One region of the Sutcliffiella sp. NC1 genome, then DNA from elsewhere that is predicted to be linked to it. Evidence: a T-box and tRNA genes for the amino acid it is inferred to sense, from the RefSeq annotation. Region 1 holds a T-box; the other holds one or more tRNA genes.
What was found. A T-box is a leader RNA that pairs with one kind of tRNA and senses whether it is charged. The one in region 1 lies ahead of tyrS (tyrosine--tRNA ligase), so its partner is inferred to be a tRNA-Tyr.
Positions count from the first base shown of each region.

Region 2: it encodes a tRNA-Tyr, which carries the amino acid that the T-box ahead of tyrS (tyrosine--tRNA ligase) is inferred to sense. The anticodon was not compared.

Region 1 covers NZ_CP115153.1:2,117,009-2,127,015, reverse strand. The annotation lists gene O1A01_RS11055 (RDD family protein) at 1-328, shown strand, start outside; gene O1A01_RS11050 (hypothetical protein) at 411-641, opposite strand; gene O1A01_RS11045 (hypothetical protein) at 656-1,030, opposite strand; gene tyrS (tyrosine--tRNA ligase) at 1,154-2,398, opposite strand; T-box leader at 2,453-2,667, opposite strand; gene O1A01_RS11035 (MarR family winged helix-turn-helix transcriptional regulator) at 2,676-3,281, opposite strand; gene modB (molybdate ABC transporter permease subunit) at 3,308-3,961, opposite strand; gene modA (molybdate ABC transporter substrate-binding protein) at 3,961-4,755, opposite strand; gene O1A01_RS11020 (serine hydrolase domain-containing protein) at 4,862-5,881, opposite strand; gene O1A01_RS11015 (hypothetical protein) at 5,916-6,773, opposite strand; gene O1A01_RS11010 (Lrp/AsnC family transcriptional regulator) at 6,817-7,296, opposite strand; gene O1A01_RS11005 (DMT family transporter) at 7,489-8,430, shown strand; gene O1A01_RS11000 (cupin domain-containing protein) at 8,627-9,520, shown strand; gene O1A01_RS10995 (hypothetical protein) at 9,575-10,007, opposite strand, start outside.
Region 2 covers NZ_CP115153.1:191,909-201,915, reverse strand. The annotation lists gene O1A01_RS01110 (CdaR family protein) at 1-408, opposite strand, end outside; gene cdaA (diadenylate cyclase CdaA) at 401-1,234, opposite strand; gene O1A01_RS01100 (anti-sigma factor family protein) at 1,357-1,989, opposite strand; gene sigW (RNA polymerase sigma factor SigW) at 2,007-2,570, opposite strand; gene rocF (arginase) at 2,876-3,742, opposite strand; tRNA gene O1A01_RS01085 (tRNA-Ala) at 3,977-4,052, opposite strand; tRNA gene O1A01_RS01080 (tRNA-Lys) at 4,126-4,198, opposite strand; tRNA gene O1A01_RS01075 (tRNA-Gln) at 4,200-4,274, opposite strand; tRNA gene O1A01_RS01070 (tRNA-Tyr) at 4,357-4,440, opposite strand; tRNA gene O1A01_RS01065 (tRNA-Val) at 4,457-4,532, opposite strand; tRNA gene O1A01_RS01060 (tRNA-Glu) at 4,545-4,619, opposite strand; tRNA gene O1A01_RS01055 (tRNA-Thr) at 4,634-4,707, opposite strand; tRNA gene O1A01_RS01050 (tRNA-Asn) at 4,709-4,783, opposite strand; rRNA gene rrf (5S ribosomal RNA) at 4,793-4,909, opposite strand; rRNA gene O1A01_RS01040 (23S ribosomal RNA) at 4,988-7,922, opposite strand; rRNA gene O1A01_RS01035 (16S ribosomal RNA) at 8,340-9,891, opposite strand.

The DNA.
Region 1 (10,007 bases):
ACTATTAGGTATTCCATTAGGTTCAGAATCATGGGTATTATATTTACTTGAAGCAGCTTATTATGTTGTTGTTCCTGTTGTTTGGGCTGGATATACAATCGGGAAGAAAGCACTTGGCATACGAATTGTGCGGATGGATGGCTCAGAGGTAAAAATTGGGAACATGCTACTTCGTACTTTTGTAGCGGGGCTCATTTATGGAATAACTTTTGGAATTGCCCTTATTGTAAGTGTTACTATGGTTGCAGCGCGTGAAGATAAGCGCTCGTTACATGATTTTATCGCTGGTACATATGTTACGTATAATGCCCCGGAAGAAAACTATTAATCTTTTCCCCATTCTAACAATATTAATTAGAATGGGGTTTCTACTTTGTCCTAAACTTTGGACATTCATCATTGTATCCATTTTAAATGATACTCTCGAACACAACTGCCAATAATAGTAACAAAAAAACACCTATATTGATCATGCCTTGCTCTTTCCGACCTAGTTTTAATTCCTCTATTCCATAGATTAAAACTATTATACTCACGAAAAATAGCATATATATTTGAAACTCATATTTTTTCGTCGTTGACCCATATATGGCTAAAGTGATAACCAATAATGCTAAAATAATTTTAATTATCCTTAACATGGAAACATTCACCATTAATCATTAAATAGTACTTTCATCTCTTCCGGTACAACAATAACATCCTCTATTTCATATTCGTTGTCTTCATTTTCTGGTGTCAGTCTTACTAACAGCATTTCACCGTTTTCAAAGGTAACTAATTCGTACTTTTTGTAATTTGCACCAGCAGTTGTTAGATTCGTAAATTCGCTGAAATCAGTTCTCGAAACACTTCCCTTTCTACCTTTAGAAAACAAAGAATCGAAAGCTTCATAATCATTATTTTCGATTGCTAACTTCATTAGCCAGGCTACATTTTCGGTACTATCAGGTTGTACTTTATTACTACTGCAGCCGACCATCACCACAAAGAAAGCGCAAATTAGTACTAGTAGTTTTATATATTTCATCGTACTCCTCCAAGTAACAATATATGTAAATCTCATTACATACATTCCACAAAGACTTTATAACTCCTTCTTCTTTATAGAAAAAAAGATGTAACTAATACTAGCGTTACACCTTCATCAAAATTACATTTTTATTTTTGCAAATTTACGCTTTCCTACTTGGACAACTAATCCGGCTGTCATCATTACATTCAGGGCTACATCTTCTACCTTCTCACCATCTAACTTTACTCCTCGATTAGCAATCATCCTGCGGGCTTCACTTTTCGAGCTTAACATTTGTAGTTCGACTAAAAGGTCTGTTATTAACACTTCCTTACTACCTTTCCACTCAACTACCGGTAGTTCATCAGGCACTGCACCTTGTTGAAAGACGGAAACGAAATGATGCTCAGCTTTTTCTGCTGCTTCTTCCCCATGGTACATTCTAACAATCGTTTTCCCTAACAGCATTTTTGCATCACGAGGATGAAGATCGCCTGACGTTAGATCATGTTTCATCGTTTCCAGTTGCTCAAGGGAAAGGTCCGTCACTAATTCAAAGTATTTCACCATTAACTCATCCGGTATCGACATCGCTTTTCCGTACATTTCATTTGGACTTTCATCAATACCGATGTAGTTTTTCTTAGACTTCGACATTTTCTCGACACCGTCAAGACCCTCTAATAAAGGCATAAGCATCGCAACTTGTTTTTCTTTTCCAAACTTTTCTTGGTAATGTCTTCCCATTAAGATGTTAAAATGCTGATCAGTTCCTCCCAATTCAATATCACATTCTAATACAACGGAATCGTATCCTTGCATTAACGGGTAGAAAAACTCATGAAGTGAAATTGGTTTTCCTGTCGCGATTCTCTCTTCAAAATCATCTCGTTCCATTAATCGAGCAACTGTAATTTTCCCAGCTAACCCGATCACATCTTCAAAGCTTAATTTCGTTAACCATTCAGAGTTGTAGAAAAGGTCAACTTTATCCATATCCATCACTTTTCCGAATTGCTCAAAGTATGTTTTTGCATTATGCTTTACTTCTTCATCCGTTAACGGTTTTCTTGCGACAGACTTTCCAGTTGGATCACCAATTTTGCCTGTAAAGTCTCCAATTAATAATTGGATTTTATGACCATTGTCTTGAAACTGTCTCATTTTCTTTAGGACGACTGTATGACCAAGATGAACATCTGGTGCGGATGGATCTAATCCTAATTTTATTTTTAAAGGGCGATTTTCTAATACCGATTTCGCTACTTTTACTTCCAGGTCCTCAACAGGAATTATTTCTTGCACCCCTTGAGTGTAGATGGCCATTTGTCTTTCTACTTCTTTTAGCTGTTCGGCTGATAATTGTTTCATCACTTCGTTCATTGTTCATTCCTCCTATAAAAATAAATAAAAAAAACACGTCCCTATCCTAATAGATAAAGGGACGTGGTTTTGCACGCGGTACCACCCTTGTTGGAGGCAAAAAACCTCCCACTCAGTTCGAATAACGGTTCGTCCGTCTTTATGAAAATTTCTTCATAAAGAAAGCTCTAGGAGTGTAATTCGTGTTATCTTTGTATCGGTTCACACCAACCACCGACTCTCTTAAACAGGGAGATAACTACTACTTAAGTTCCCGTCTTTGCTTTTCTATATTAAATTAAAAATCATTTTCCCGAATAACTTTCCTTAGGAGATTGGACATATTCTTTTGTTCACTTGCAGTTAGACTCGAAACAATCTCCACTTCACTTTGATGGAAGGTTGGATATAGCTTTTCCATCGCTTGCTTACCTTTGTCGGTAATCGCTACGTAAGTAATTCTTCTATCTCTCGTATCTGTTTTCCGATAGCATAGCTCTTTTCGTTCTAACGTATTCGTTATATTACTTACCGTTGCTTTTGAAACCCCAGCAGAATGTGCTAATTTTTTCGTTTCTAACGAACCTTCTACCCATAGGTCATACAAAATAGAAAACGATGTCCACGAGAGTCCATATTCCGATAAAACTTCACGTTCCATTTTATTTCTTAAACCTTGGGCAATACGATAAATATTGGTCACAACAGCTATTGCTTCTAAGTTCAATGAATCTAATGGGAGATTCGTCAATCTGTTAATTGTACTTTTCTCTACGGGAAGCAATTCTCCATCCTCATTAAATGTATGAATAGTGTCACCACCCCAAGAATATTCAAAATCATTAGCTATGAAACGATAATACCAAAAAGGTAGTATTGATGCAACAAAAAAATAAAAATGCATCCTTTACAGGAATGCATTTTTCTGTCCTACTTAAACCATCTATTAATTAAATATAAAAAGAGAATCGTTGACACACTTAATATAAAAACCATCATATGAGCATCAGTCATTCGATTCGCTTGGACGGCGTCATAAATCGCAATGGAAAGAGTTTGCGTTTTCCCAGGGATATTACCAGCTACCATTAATGTCGCGCCGAATTCTCCCATCGCTCTTGCAAAACCTAATACTAGTCCCGCTAATACCCCTTTGTAAGCTAGTGGCATGACAACATACCATAACAATTGAAGTTTCCCTGCCCCGTCAAGTTCCGCCGCTCCAATTGTATCTTTACTAATAGATTCAAAAGAAGCTTGAATCGGCCTAATGAGAAGAGGTAACGCCGCAATGGCTGCCGCGATTACGGCTGCTTTCCATGTAAAAACAATTGGTTGTCCATAAATCCGTTCGTACCATTGACCAATAAAACTTCCTCTGCCTAGCATAAGGAGCAAATAATATCCTAAAACAGTTGGAGGAATAACAAGCGGTATTGTCACGAGGATCGATAAAAAGTTCGTTAATTTATTTTTATTAAAGGCAAACCACCACGAGAAAAGAACTCCGAAAACAAATGCGATGAACGTTGCAATCGTTGCTATTTTAAAAGTTAAAAATAAAGGTGTTAGAATGGAGTCCATTACGGTATATCAAACCCATATTCTTTTAATATCGCTTGCCCTCTAGGTCCTACAATAAATTGTACGAACTGTTTACTCATTTCTTCCTTCTCAGTTTGTGAAGGAATACCTAACGCTTGTAGTATAGGTTGATGATACTCTTCATCAATCACTTCGTAAGGATATTGAGTTCCAGTTACTAATGCTAACGCAACGATTCCGACATCTGCATTGCCTGATTCCACATATTGATAGGCTTGTCTAATGTTTTCGGCATAAACAATTTTATGTTCAACCTCTTCCCAAATCCCTAAACTTTGTAATGCTTCTTTTGCAGCCTTCCCATATGGCGCATGTTCAGGATTTGCAATTGTAATCGTCCTTATATTGGAACTTAGTAGTTTTTCTTTCAAACTACCTTCTTCATCACTACCCATTAAAACAATTCTGCCTATTGCATAGTATTCTTTGGAGTCTGCTAAAACCGAGTCACTATTTAATAGCTCTTCAATATACATTTCATGAGCAGCGGCAAATAAATCGAAAGGTGCACCTTCTTTTATTTGTTGAGTTAATAGTCCTGTTGATCCGAAAGTAAATTCAATGTTAATACTTGTTTCTGCCGCAAATTCTTCACCCATTTCCGTTAAAGCATGATAAAGATCTGATGCTGCTGCAACATAAATCGTTTTATCTTCTGCCGTGTCATTCATACATCCAGTTATTAAAAATAAAGTAAGTATCATTGTAAATATTCTCATTTTCGTAAACCTTCCATAAGCTGATTTGTCCTTATTATACCATGATTTTTTCACAAAACTAATAACCTCCTTAACTAGAAGGAGGCAAGTTCATGACAATTTTATCAGGAGCATTCGTTTCGATTAAAGGCAGTCGATTTTCTTCGCTTCCACTAACCTTTTACACTTTTTTACAAGCTTTTATCATTTTTATCATCATCTTAGCAGCAACACTGTGACCATAAAATTGATTTACTGTTCCTGTGAAATATAGGTCCGTTTTAGGGTGATAAAATGCGAAGGCACCAGTTTGTCCCCAATGGCCAATCATTCCTGTTTTAAATTCAAAAAGAGAAACAGGCTGACTCGCAATTCCTACTCCATAATAAAACAACCCTGGGCCAAAAAGAAGCTTCCAGTCTTTCAACTCATGTAAATATTGTTTCGGAAAAAGGCGTCCATTCATAAATGCTCGCAAAAATATCATCGATTCCTTCACCGTCGAAACAATACCGCCTTCTGGTCCGATGGAAGACATATATTTCGGTAAATGGAGTTTCTTATCCTTATAATAGAATGGTGCTGGTTTTGAATCAGTTTCATCCTCATAAAGATACGTTTCTTTTAATTCTAGTTCATTAAAAATATATTCTTTAAAAACGGAATGGATATCTTTTTCCGTAATTGTTTCAATAATTTTACCGAGAAGTTGATAGTTTGTATCAGAATATTGGGCTCTTACCCCAGGAGAGAACTTAGGCTTTTCCTGTTTCGCACTCGCTACTACCTTTTCATACCCCCAAGCACTATCTCTTCCTCCAATTAAATCTTTAATCGCTTCTGCAGTGAAATAGTCTGGAATTCCTGACGTATTGGACATTAAATGTTTGATTGTAATTTCGTTGGAGTAATCATGACCTTTGAAGTAGTGGAGTTTTAGTAGTGTGTCAGAAGGGAGATAATTAGAGATTTTATGTTCAAGATCAACTCGGCCTTCTTCTTTTAATTTAAGTAAAACAGCAGTAACATATAGTTTTGTAACACTAGCAATATAGTAAGGAGTATGTGCTAATATGTTCCCTGCTGCACTTACGTAGGAAAAGGAATCGTCCCCCTTTTCCACACATAATAATGCTCCATATATATTTTTCTTAGTGGTGGCAGTTGACGTTAGCTCGTTTATAAAAGCTTGATCTATCATTTATGCAGAAACCTCCTTGTTTTTCTTCATAAAATCAATTGTTAGATGTATCGATGTAATTATAATCCAATAATACTTGACGTATGTATTTAGCCATATCGCTTTCTTTAACACTAGCAATCTCCTGAAATGTTTTTCCTTCCGCTAATAGACGACCTACTATTTCCCATCCAACGAAATACGCTTCCCTTTCAATATTAGTCGTACCATTTCCCATCGTGAACTTGTAGACTGTTTCAGAACTGGAGTCTTCTAAGTAAGGGTATATTCCACTGAATATTTCTTCTCTTTTTCCTTCGCATGAGTGAAGCCAACCTTCCTGCATTACTATATAATCTTCGTTTCGATGCCCCGGTACTATATATTTACTTATATGTGTAGCTAACCCTTCTTGTAAAATGGTCGCAGCAATTGTCCGCTCCCACTGACCGTTAAAGGTTGAAGTTTTAGCGTGAACAACATGGGTTAGTTCATGTGCAAGCGTAATGAGAGAGGGACCACCCTCCACTGGTAGGCATAGAGCGATTCCACCACTATTAGTAGGTGCAACAAACGCATTGTTTTCGAATCCACCTACAAAATAAACGAGTGTTAACTCTATAGAGTTTTTATATCCTAACAAAGTTTTTACTTTTGATAAAAATTGTTGCAATTCCTCCTGATCTAGCTTTACCTTTTCTATGTTAGAAATATGCTCACCGTACTTTTCCCATGCATTGTTTAATAATTCCCTTGCAACTTTTAAACCTTTTTCACCAGGTGGGACTGCCGCGAAATGATAATGCTCTTTCCACAATTCCCATCGTTCTTGTTCTCCAACTCCGTTTACACTCGCTTTTTCATAAAAATCTAGAAACTTAGGAACTAGATTTACAATTGTAATGTTATCCAATGACAGTCACTCCCTTTTTCTTACTATTTCTATATCACACTAGTCATTCCCTTCCAATTGGTAATACGGTGGAATATTTTATTTCTCTTAATGATAAGCTTGTTTGAATTCTTGTAATTCCGAGCTTGTTTAATTTTCTAATAAACTGTTCTAGTTGTTTTCGATCTTTACACAACACTTTTAAAAAATAATCATGCTCGCCTGTTAATAGATGTACTTCCATCACTTCTGGTAACAATTCTAGCTCTCTTTCTAATCTTTCCAGCATTTCCGCTTGGTGAATATTTGTGCTAATAAATATAAATGTTAACAAATCAAACCCGAGCTTTTCTTGATTTAAAATCGAGACACGTTTTTCGATGTAGCCTTCCACCTCTAATCTTTTAATGCGAGCATGTGTTGCTGGTGGTGATAAATTCACTTGTTTTGCAATTTCGGAATTATTAAGCCCCGCTTCCTTTTGTAAAATATCTAATATTTTTAAGTCAATTTCATCTAAAACTTTACTTACGTACGATTCCATAATAAAAAACTCCTTTCAATTATTCTGTACATGCGAAGAAACGGTCACCACAATGCGAATAAAACTAATTATTATCAATGTTTACTTTAAAAAGTTTCGTTTTTCTTTCATTATATAATAAAATATTCTGCCATTCTATTTATAATGTTAAAATTATTCCATCAGCATTTATAGAACGAGAGGGATATATCCATGGCATCGAAATATTATGGTTTACTACTTTTAACAAGCTTTCTTTGGGCAGGAAACTTCATCGTAAGTAAAGGGCTAGTAGATCACGCATCCGCTATGACATTAACTGTTTTACGTTGGGCAATTGCCGTTATCGTCCTTTTCCCTATCGTATGGTGGAAAGAGAAAAAAATCTTACCCTCGCGTAAAGCTATTCTTCCTTTATTTTTAATGGGAATCACTGGGGCAGCCTTATTTAATATTTTTCTTTTTATCGGACTAGAAAACTCAACAGCATCGAATATTGGACTCCTATCTACATTGAATATCGTTTCGATTGCATTATTCTCCTTTATCTTTTTAAAGGAGAAAATCAATCCATTACAAATTGGATCTATGGTAATTTCTCTATTAGGTGTCCTACTTGTTATGTCGAAAGGAAATCTCGAATACTTGCTCTCCCTTCAATTCAACAGTGGTGACGTATGGATGTTAGCAGCTGTTGGCATTTGGGGAATTTATTCTGTATGTAACAAATGGGCATCTGCTACTACTTCTCCGATGATGGCAATTCTTTACTCTGGAGTGTTCGGGTTAATTGTTTTAGTTCCGTTTAATACTACCGGGCTTACTGTTACGAATATTAATCCTTCTTTTATCGGAGCAATTCTTTATACAGGAGTCATTTCCACCGTCGTTTGTATGGTACTTTGGAACATCGGTGTACAGAAGATTGGTGCAACAACATCCGGATTATTTTTAAACTTTAACCCTATCTTCACTGCCATGTTAGCTTTTTTCCTACTTGGAGAAGAAATAACGATTGTTCAAGGAATAGGCAGCGGTATTGTTATATTAGGAAGTTTTTTATTTACGTACTTTAAAGCGAAACAAATCCCAGCAAAAATAGTAATAGAACCGAAACTACAAAACGAACAAACAAGCCGTTCTCACGCTTCTTGATGAAGAGTGAGAATTTTAACCTTTTCACATGATGAATATTTTTACAAGCGTTTACTTCTATATCGTCATCACCCTTATTATACTTATTATTGCATGGAGTGTTTTTAGAGGATGGAGAAAGAAAGCTTAATTACCTTGAACACTTTCCATATATAGGCATATATTAGTGTTGATAAAAATAGAGGGGAATGAGGAAATGTCTTATTACGCAAGTCCACGTCCACACCCGTATTTTAACAATGAAAATGAGGAAAATAGTTTTAGAAGTAATGAGGAAGAGCAAGAAATTTTAGCTGCTATCCTCACAGCCGTTAAAAGAGAAGCATCCGCCTATAATCTGTATTATCGCTTAGCTTGTGAAGCACCAACTGTCCAAGAGCAACAAAATTTGCTACGTTCGCTTGAGGAAAAGCAAGATCTTGTCACAACCTTTTCGCACCTTTATGCGGAATTAACAGGAAGTCAATCTACGTTGGAAGTGGAGCATATACCATATGATAACTTCGAAAACGGCGTTCAAAGAGCTTTTGAAATCGAAGCGGAATGTTTTTCTGAATATAAAAGATGCTGCTCTTTGACCAATCAACAACAGGTACTAGAAGTATTTCAGTCTGCCCTTGCGAAGGAGCAAGAGGTTGCAGCCAGATTTGATGTTAGAGAAGAAAAACGAGTGACCATTCGTGACTACGGACCAGGTCCATTCGTTATTGACATCGAAGAAGCTACGAAACAGAACAACACATTCCGAACTGCTCTATGGACTGGAGAACATCTACAAATCACACTAATGAGTATTCCTGTTGGGGAAGATATCGGCTTAGAAATTCATCCGCATCTTGATCAGTTTTTACGAATTGAGGATGGAGAAGGAATCGTACAAATGGGCGATCAAAAAGACCGTTTAACGTTTGAACGTAAAGTGAAAGACGACTTTGCCATCGTCATCCCTGCCGGCAAGTATCACAACCTAACAAATACCGGTAATAAACCGTTGAAGTTATATTCAATTTACGCACCACCTCAACATCCATTCGGGACTGTTCATAAAACGAAAGCAGAAGCAATGCTTGCCGAGGAAATGCATCATTAATAATTAGAAAAAGGATGAGAAATGTCTAAGCGACTTTTTTCTCATCCTTGTTTATTACACCAAACTTTCAATCCTTCTCCCTCTACTTCTCCATTTCTCATACAAGTACTGTACTCCATATAATAAATACGCCTTGTAATGTATGTAAAAGAAGAACTGAATTCTACTTAAGCGATTTAATCGAATGATTTTAAATTTCTTCATGATATCCATCATAATGAAGGCAAATATTCCGTCCGCCAGAACGTTAAGTAGCAAAAACTTTTTAAAACTTCCGTACGAGTATTTTAGCAGCCACATGGAAAAAGGCGCATAGGGCCCAATACTAAATGGGAGCTCATCTTTTAGAAATGAATCTTTCTTATCATAAAACTTCCACCACTTTTTCTTATTTCCATACAAGTGGTTAAAAATCTCAAAAACGATAATGAAAACTCCTGCAACAGAATACCGTTTAAAGTTGCTTTTCCCGATAAATAACAAAGTT
Region 2 (10,007 bases), 1.9 Mb from region 1:
TTCATGTATTGTTATATTTGCAACTGCAGGCTCAATTATAACATCGAGTTTGTCAGATACATTTTGGTAAAGTATTTGCACTTCATGTGTTCCAATTTGTAAATCTGTTAAGTTAACAAACACTTCTATCTCTCGCTGCACAGCTGCAGGTTTTACAATAGAAGTAGGGCCTTCCATCGTGACAACAACCGTTTGTGGTATTCCTGAAACAACTAAGTTCTCCCGGTCATAATAAGCACTAACCGAAACATCTGTAATCGTTTCTGTATCACGATTTGAAAGAGGCGGAAAAGCAGTTGTTTCTGCTTGATTAGCTGTATTATCAATATTCGTAGACAAGTACAATGTTAGTGCTAATAATAGAGCAATGATTTTCATTGCCCAACGGTTATCAAATAGTTTATCCACTCTTCTTCCCCCTCCATTGCCAACGTGTTGAAGAAGCAGATTTGTTTTTTGCTTGCATTTCTTTTTCTAACAACTCTTGAAATGCTTCTGGCTCTAAATCACGGTGTAATTCACCGTTTTTTGTAAGGGAAATACTTCCTGTTTCCTCTGAAACAACAATTGTAATGCTATCTGTTACTTCACTTATACCTAATGCAGCACGGTGTCTTGTACCTAACTCTTTTGATATAAATGGACTTTCTGATAATGGCAAATAACAAGCAGCGGCAGCAACTTGATTTTTTTGCAATATTACCGCTCCATCATGCAACGGAGTATTTGGTATAAAAATATTGATTAATAATTCGGACGAAGTTTTCGCATTAAGCGGTATACCAGTTTCTATGTAATCACTTAATCCTGTTTCTCTTTCAATACAAATAAGCGCTCCAATACGACGTTTTGCCATGTATTGAACAGACTTCGTGATGGCTTCTATCGTTTTTATTTGTTCTTCATCCTCTGGTACGTTACTTCGTGAGAATAGCCGTCCACGACCTAAATGTTCTAACGCACGACGTAACTCTGGTTGAAAAATGATGATAATCGCTAAAAATCCCCAAGTTAGTGCTAGGTCCATTAAATATTGTAATGTTTTTAAACCAAGTAAGTAACTAAAAACTCTTACTAAAACGATAACAATAATTCCTTTTAACAACTGAACCGCTTTAGTTCCCCTAACAATGGTAATTAGTTTATATACAACAAACCATACTAATAAAATATCTATAATACTGGCTAAATAGCTCAAGATTGGATAGTCTCCAATGGGTAGTCCAAAAGGCATTCTCACACTTCCTCATCTGTACAAGAATATGTACGAAAACGTATCATTCGTATTATAACATATATAATAGATATTTTACTCAAACAAACAAGCTTAGAAAATATATTCTAAGCTTGTTTTTATTATTCTTTCACAACTGCAATTGCTTTAGTAAAAATTGTTTTGATTTGATACCAGACCCAATCAAATATTTCATTAATTTCTTTTATTTCCCCTGTTACATTGCCGGCAGAAGCTAAATAATTTTCCCCGTCCAATACAGACCCATTAATGACGGTAACATTGCCATTTACTTCTCCTTCAATTCGGATATTACCATTTCTCACTATTACATCACCTTGTACGATTTCCCCTTCTGGTACGATGACTATTTCATTTTCTACAATGAGGTTAGGCTGTTTTGAAAAAGAGAATTCATTGTTGCCTTGATAACTTCCAAACAGGCTCCCAGTCATTAATATAATAAAAATGGATGCAGCTACTAATAATGGATGCGCTCGGAACCAGCGGTTAACACTTATCGTTTTCTTTTCTTTCGGTAATGCTGCCATCACTTTGTTTGTAAAATCCTCACTCGGAGTAACATGTGAAGTACTTTGGACTAAAGCAATTGCCTTTTCTAACTCATGAAAGTGCTGATAACATCCTGTACACTCCTGTAAATGAGATTTCAATAGTTTTTCTTTTTCCTCTTCTAAATCCCCATCTAAATAATTATGAATATCTGTGACGATGGAATCAGGACACTTCTTCATTAATAACACCTCCGATACTATACATGGCGCAATTGCTTTCGTAGAGCCTCTCGCCCTCTATGAATTCTAGTTTTTACTGTGTTAATTGGTAACTCTAATATTTCACTAATCTCTTTTAGTGACAGTTCGTCGATGTACTTTAAAACAATTACTGAACGATACTTGTCTGGTAATTTTAATATTTGTTGTTGAATTTCCCCTTGTAGTTCCAAGGTCTCAATTTCATCCTCTGGCAGTACAACATCTGCAGCAACCTGAGAGTACATATTTAAACCTTCTGTACCAGCTACCTCCGCGTCTAAATAATAGTCCGGTTTCTTTTTTCTAATTCTATCGATGCACAGATTTGTAGCAATTCGATAAAGCCAAGTAGAAAACTTCCGCTTCAGATCATAACTATGAATGTTAACATAAGCACGTATGAATGCTTCTTGAGATATATCTTCTGCTTCATGTGCATTACCAACCATCCGATAACATAGCTGATATATTTTGTCTTTGTAAAAATCGACAATATCTGCAAATGCATCTTGGTCTCCCTTTTTTAACTGTTTTATTCTTCTTTTTATTAAGTCTTCCATACCCTACCTCCGCTTGTTGCGGTCGTCTATATTATACGGCCTATATTCAAAAAGGTTTCAAATATTTCTTTCTAACTATTATTTTAACAAAAACAATAATACATTTGTTAAAAATAAGGAAATATTGAGAAATATTATCAATTATCTTGAAGTGAGAGTTTTTAGATTAGTTTATTTAATACACTCCTTCTCTAGGATGTAATAATGTGATTCTTCCTATAAAAAAGAAAAGCCAGCTGTTTATAAGCTGAGCTTTCTTTTCTAATGTTGTAGCATATAAATCTTGTCTTTGTCACCTTTTGTTTTTATAATAGTTTTTCACCAAATAATGATCCCATTAATGCAACAGCCACTTCAGCCGTTTTATTTCGTTCATCTAAAATAGGGTTAACTTCCACAAATTCAGCAGAAGTTATTAGTTTTGATTCCTCTAACATTTCCATAGCAAGATGGCTTTCTCGGTATGAAATTCCACCATTAACAGGTGTACCTACACCTGGAGCATCATGAGGATCTAACCCATCTAAATCTAATGATAAATGGACTCCATCCGTTCTTTCTTTTAAATAATGAATTGCTTCATCCATTACAGCAGTCATACCTAATCGGTCAATTTCATGCATTGTATATACTTTGATTCCTTTTTCTTTAATTAACTTTCTCTCACCTTCATCTAATGATCTAGCACCGATAATGACAATATTTTCAGGTTTAATTTTTGGGGCATAGCCACCAATAGAAGTTAATGATTGGTCACCTAATCCAAGGCTAACCGCCAATGACATTCCGTGAATATTACCAGAAGGAGATGTTTCTGCCGTATTTAAATCCCCGTGGGCATCATACCAGATAACTCCTAAGTTATTAAAGTGTTTAGCAACACCTGCAATGGATCCAATAGCAATGCTATGATCTCCTCCAAATATTAACGGAAACTTCCCTTCTCTAAATACCCCATCTACTTTAGAGGCTAATAATACATTAGCATCTGCCACAGCTTTTAAATTCTTTAAATTATTTTCAGAGTTAGCGTTTCTATCTGCACTACCAATTTCTATATCACCAAGATCTTCAATTTCTAAATTTAAATTTTCTAAGCGTTCTACTACACCAGCGTATCGAATAGCACTGGGTCCCATGTCAACGCCTCTTCTCATTTGACCTAGGTCCATTGGAACACCAATGATCGCGATAGACTTTTTCACCGTAATTCCTCCTTCTACTCTCTTACCCTCTACTACATTGTATCTGTTAAGCTGAGGTTGGCTCAACTCGACAAAATAATGAATATATATACACAAGACTTCTCATTTTCTTTACATGTACTAATAACGTTATGAAAATATAAAGAAGCGCTAGATATAATTCTAGCGCTTTTATATTTTTATGTACGTATTTAAGATAGTTGGTGGAGCCTAGCGGGATCGAACCGCTGACCTCCTGCGTGCAAGGCAGGCGCTCTCCCAGCTGAGCTAAGGCCCCAAAAAAAGTAGTTAAGAGGAATAGTTCTTCGAAAAGAATCAACTACCTCTGAACTACTTCCGTTAAATATCTATGTGCCATGAAGGACTCGAACCTTCGACCCTCTGATTAAAAGTCAGATGCTCTACCGACTGAGCTAATGGCACTTGGCTGGGCTAGCTGGATTCGAACCAACGCATGACGGAGTCAAAGTCCGTTGCCTTACCGCTTGGCTATAGCCCAATGTGAGTTGTATGTTATATCCAATTATGTACTATTTATCCTTCCTTAATTAAGGGGAATTATACATAGCAGATAAATTAAATGGTGGAGGGGGACGGATTCGAACCGCCGAACCCAAGGGAGCGGATTTACAGTCCGCCGCGTTTAGCCACTTCGCTACCCCTCCATATGTGAGTTGGTAATGGTGGAGGATGACGGGATCGAACCGCCGACCCCCTGCTTGTAAGGCAGGTGCTCTCCCAGCTGAGCTAATCCTCCGAATATAAAAAATGGTGACCCGTACGGGATTCGAACCCGTGTTACCGCCGTGAAAGGGCGGTGTCTTAACCGCTTGACCAACGGGCCATACTGTTTTCGTAAGCTTCCAACCGGGCTCGAACCGGTGACCTCTTCCTTACCATGGAAGTGCTCTACCTAACTGAGCTATGGAAGCATGGCTCCACCAGTAGGATTCGAACCTACGACCCTTCGGTTAACAGCCGAATGCTCTACCGCTGAGCTATGGTGGAACAATGTTAGCCTGGCAACGTCCTACTCTCGCAGGGGGACAGCCCCCAACTACCATCGGCGCTGAAGAGCTTAACTTCCGTGTTCGGTATGGGAACGGGTGTGACCTCTTCGCCTTCATCACCAGACATATTTAGTTGAAAGAATTATTCTTTCAAAACTAGATAATATATTTTCATCAAGATCATTCATATCGTTCATTTAAATTGGTTAAGTCCTCGATCGATTAGTATTCGTCAGCTACACGTGTCGCCACGCTTCCACCTCGAACCTATCAACCTGATCATCTTTCAGGGATCTTACTAGCTTGCGCTAAAGGAAATCTCATCTTGAGGGGGGCTTCATGCTTAGATGCTTTCAGCACTTATCCCGTCCGCACGTAGCTACCCAGCTATGCCTTTGGCAAGACAACTGGTACACCAGCGGTGCGTCCATCCCGGTCCTCTCGTACTAAGGACAGCTCCTCTCAAATTTCCTACGCCCACGACGGATAGGGACCGAACTGTCTCACGACGTTCTGAACCCAGCTCGCGTACCGCTTTAATGGGCGAACAGCCCAACCCTTGGGACCGACTACAGCCCCAGGATGCGATGAGCCGACATCGAGGTGCCAAACCTCCCCGTCGATGTGGACTCTTGGGGGAGATAAGCCTGTTATCCCCGGGGTAGCTTTTATCCGTTGAGCGATGGCCCTTCCATGCGGAACCACCGGATCACTAAGCCCGACTTTCGTCCCTGCTCGACTTGTAGGTCTCGCAGTCAAGCTCCCTTGTGCCTTTACACTCTACGAATGATTTCCAACCATTCTGAGGGAACCTTTGGGCGCCTCCGTTACTCTTTAGGAGGCGACCGCCCCAGTCAAACTGCCCACCTGACACTGTCTCCCGAGCCGATAAGGCTCGCGGGTTAGAATTTCAATACAGCCAGGGTAGTATCCCACCGACGCCTCCACCGAAGCTAGCGCTCCGGCTTCTCAGGCTCCTACCTATCCTGTACAAGCTGTACCAAAATTCAATATCAGGCTACAGTAAAGCTCCACGGGGTCTTTCCGTCCTGTCGCGGGTAACCTGCATCTTCACAGGTACTATAATTTCACCGAGTCTCTGGTTGAGACAGTGCCCAGATCGTTACGCCTTTCGTGCGGGTCGGAACTTACCCGACAAGGAATTTCGCTACCTTAGGACCGTTATAGTTACGGCCGCCGTTTACTGGGGCTTCGGTTCAAAGCTTCGCGCCGAGGCGCTAACCTTTCCCCTTAACCTTCCAGCACCGGGCAGGCGTCAGCCCCTATACTTCGCCTTACGGCTTCGCAGAGACCTGTGTTTTTGCTAAACAGTCGCCTGGGCCTATTCACTGCGGCTCTCTCGGGCTTTAACACCCTAACAGAGCACCCCTTCTCCCGAAGTTACGGGGTCATTTTGCCGAGTTCCTTAACCAGAGTTCTCTCGCTCACCTTAGGATTCTCTCCTCGCCTACCTGTGTCGGTTTGCGGTACGGGCACCATATTCCTCGCTAGAAGCTTTTCTTGGCAGTGTGGAATCAGGAACTTCGGTACTATATTTCCCTCGCCATCACAGCTCAGCCTTTAGGATAAGCGGATTTGCCTACTTATCCAGCCTAACTGCTTGGACGCACATATCCAACAGTGCGCTTACCCTATCCTCCTGCGTCCCTCCATCGCTCAAACGGAATGAGGTGGTACAGGAATATCAACCTGTTATCCATCGCCTACGCCTTTCGGCCTCGGCTTAGGTCCCGACTAACCCTGAGCGGACGAGCCTTCCTCAGGAAACCTTAGGCATTCGGTGGAAGGGATTCTCACCCTTCTTTCGCTACTCATACCGGCATTCTCACTTCTAAGCGCTCCACCAGTCCTTACGGTCTAGCTTCAACGCCCTTAGAACGCTCTCCTACCACTGTTCGTAAGAACAGTCCGCAGCTTCGGTGATACGTTTAGCCCCGGTACATTTTCGGCGCAGAGTCACTCGACCAGTGAGCTATTACGCACTCTTTAAATGGTGGCTGCTTCTAAGCCAACATCCTGGTTGTCTAAGCAACTCCACATCCTTTTCCACTTAACGTATACTTTGGGACCTTAGCTGGCGGTCTGGGCTGTTTCCCTCTTGACTACGGATCTTATCACTCGCAGTCTGACTCCTGAGAAACAAGTCTTTGGCATTCGGAGTTTGACTGAATTCGGTAATCCGATGAGGACCCCTAGTCCAATCAGTGCTCTACCTCCAAGACTCTTTACTCAAGGCTAGCCCTAAAGCTATTTCGGAGAGAACCAGCTATCTCCAGGTTCGATTGGAATTTCTCCGCTACCCACACCTCATCCCCGCACTTTTCAACGTGCGTGGGTTCGGGCCTCCATTCAGTGTTACCTGAACTTCACCCTGGACATGGGTAGATCACCTGGTTTCGGGTCTACGACCACGTACTATGACGCCCTATTCAGACTCGCTTTCGCTACGGCTCCGTCTCATCAACTTAACCTTGCACGTAATCGTAACTCGCCGGTTCATTCTACAAAAGGCACGCTATCACCCATTAACGGGCTCTAACTACTTGTAGGCACACGGTTTCAGGATCTTTTCACTCCCCTTCCGGGGTGCTTTTCACCTTTCCCTCACGGTACTGGTTCACTATCGGTCACTAGGGAGTATTTAGCCTTGGGAGATGGTCCTCCCAGCTTCCGACGGGATTTCTCGTGTCCCGCCGTACTCAGGATCCACTCAAGAGAGAACGAGGTTTCAACTACAGGGTTTTTACCTTCTATGACAGACCTTTCCAGGTCGCTTCGTTTACCCCGTTCTTTTGTAACTCCGTATAGAGTGTCCTACAACCCCAAGAGGCAAGCCTCTTGGTTTGGGCTAATTCCGTTTCGCTCGCCGCTACTCAGGAAATCGCGTTTGCTTTCTCTTCCTCCGGGTACTTAGATGTTTCAGTTCCCCGGGTCTGCCTTCCATACCCTATGTATTCAGGTAAGGATACTACTCCATTACGAGCAGTGGGTTTCCCCATTCGGAAATCTCTGGATCAAAGCTTACTTACAGCTCCCCAAAGCATATCGGTGTTAGTCCCGTCCTTCATCGGCTCCTAGTGCCAAGGCATCCACCGTGCGCCCTTAATAACTTAACCGTCGACAAATGATAAGCGTCGCATCTCTTCGTCAGCTTCCTTCGCTCACGTCCTCATGTACGCTTTTGTACACTCCGGCGCTCGCTCAGTCGCTTCCTCGACCTGCTCGCTTCTAATTTGTCTTAGTATTCAACCTAAAATTAGGTTTCGTTGATAACAGCGAATTGTTATCATTAGAAAATTACTAAGATGAACGATACTTGTGAATGTATCTTGATTACTTATATTATCTAGTTTTCAAAGAACATGGCTACTGACTTCAATCACATCGTGATTAGCTTCGTAGCTTTACTCCATGTTGCTCTTGCTGCTTAAGGAACCCATCATCGTAGAGTTCACTTGCAGACACAAGCGCAATATTAATAGAGAGAATGATCTCTCAAAACTAAACAAAACAATGAGCGTGATTTTCCTTAGAAAGGAGGTGATCCAGCCGCACCTTCCGATACGGCTACCTTGTTACGACTTCACCCCAATCATCTGTCCCACCTTAGGCGGCTGGCTCCAAAAGGTTACCCCACCGACTTCGGGTGTTACAAACTCTCGTGGTGTGACGGGCGGTGTGTACAAGGCCCGGGAACGTATTCACCGCGGCATGCTGATCCGCGATTACTAGCGATTCCGGCTTCATGTAGGCGAGTTGCAGCCTACAATCCGAACTGAGAACGGTTTTATGGGATTGGCTCGACCTCGCGGTTTTGCTGCCCTTTGTACCGTCCATTGTAGCACGTGTGTAGCCCAGGTCATAAGGGGCATGATGATTTGACGTCATCCCCACCTTCCTCCGGTTTGTCACCGGCAGTCTCCTTAGAGTGCCCAACTAAATGCTGGCAACTAAGAACAAGGGTTGCGCTCGTTGCGGGACTTAACCCAACATCTCACGACACGAGCTGACGACAACCATGCACCACCTGTCACTCTGTCCCCCGAAGGGGAACGCTCTATCTCTAGAGGTGGCAGAGGATGTCAAGACCTGGTAAGGTTCTTCGCGTTGCTTCGAATTAAACCACATGCTCCACCGCTTGTGCGGGCCCCCGTCAATTCCTTTGAGTTTCAGTCTTGCGACCGTACTCCCCAGGCGGAGTGCTTAATGCGTTAGCTGCAGCACTAAAGGGCGGAAACCCTCTAACACTTAGCACTCATCGTTTACGGCGTGGACTACCAGGGTATCTAATCCTGTTTGCTCCCCACGCTTTCGCGCCTCAGCGTCAGTTACAGACCAGAGAGTCGCCTTCGCCACTGGTGTTCCTCCACATCTCTACGCATTTCACCGCTACACGTGGAATTCCACTCTCCTCTTCTGCACTCAAGTCTCCCAGTTTCCAATGACCCTCCACGGTTGAGCCGTGGGCTTTCACATCAGACTTAAGAAACCGCCTGCGCGCGCTTTACGCCCAATAATTCCGGACAACGCTTGCCACCTACGTATTACCGCGGCTGCTGGCACGTAGTTAGCCGTGGCTTTCTGGTTAGGTACCGTCAAGGTGCGAGCAGTTACTCTCGCACTTGTTCTTCCCTAACAACAGAGCTTTACGACCCGAAGGCCTTCATCGCTCACGCGGCGTTGCTCCATCAGACTTTCGTCCATTGTGGAAGATTCCCTACTGCTGCCTCCCGTAGGAGTCTGGGCCGTGTCTCAGTCCCAGTGTGGCCGATCACCCTCTCAGGTCGGCTACGCATCGTTGCCTTGGTGAGCCGTTACCTCACCAACTAGCTAATGCGCCGCGGGCCCATCTGTAAGTGATAGCCGAAACCATCTTTCAATATAGTACCAGGAGGTACTATATATTATCCGGTATTAGCTCCGGTTTCCCGAAGTTATCCCAGTCTTACAGGCAGGTTGCCCACGTGTTACTCACCCGTCCGCCGCTAACTTCTTTAAAGCAAGCTCTAAAGAAGTTCGCTCGACTTGCATGTATTAGGCACGCCGCCAGCGTTCGTCCTGAGCCAGGATCAAACTCTCCGTAGAGTATTTGATTGCTCAAAATGTTTGCTGACTTATCGTCAATTTATTGTTTTGTCGATTTTAAAAACCGACTTGCACGCTATTGTTTTGTTTAGTTTTCAAAGAACATTTTTCAACGC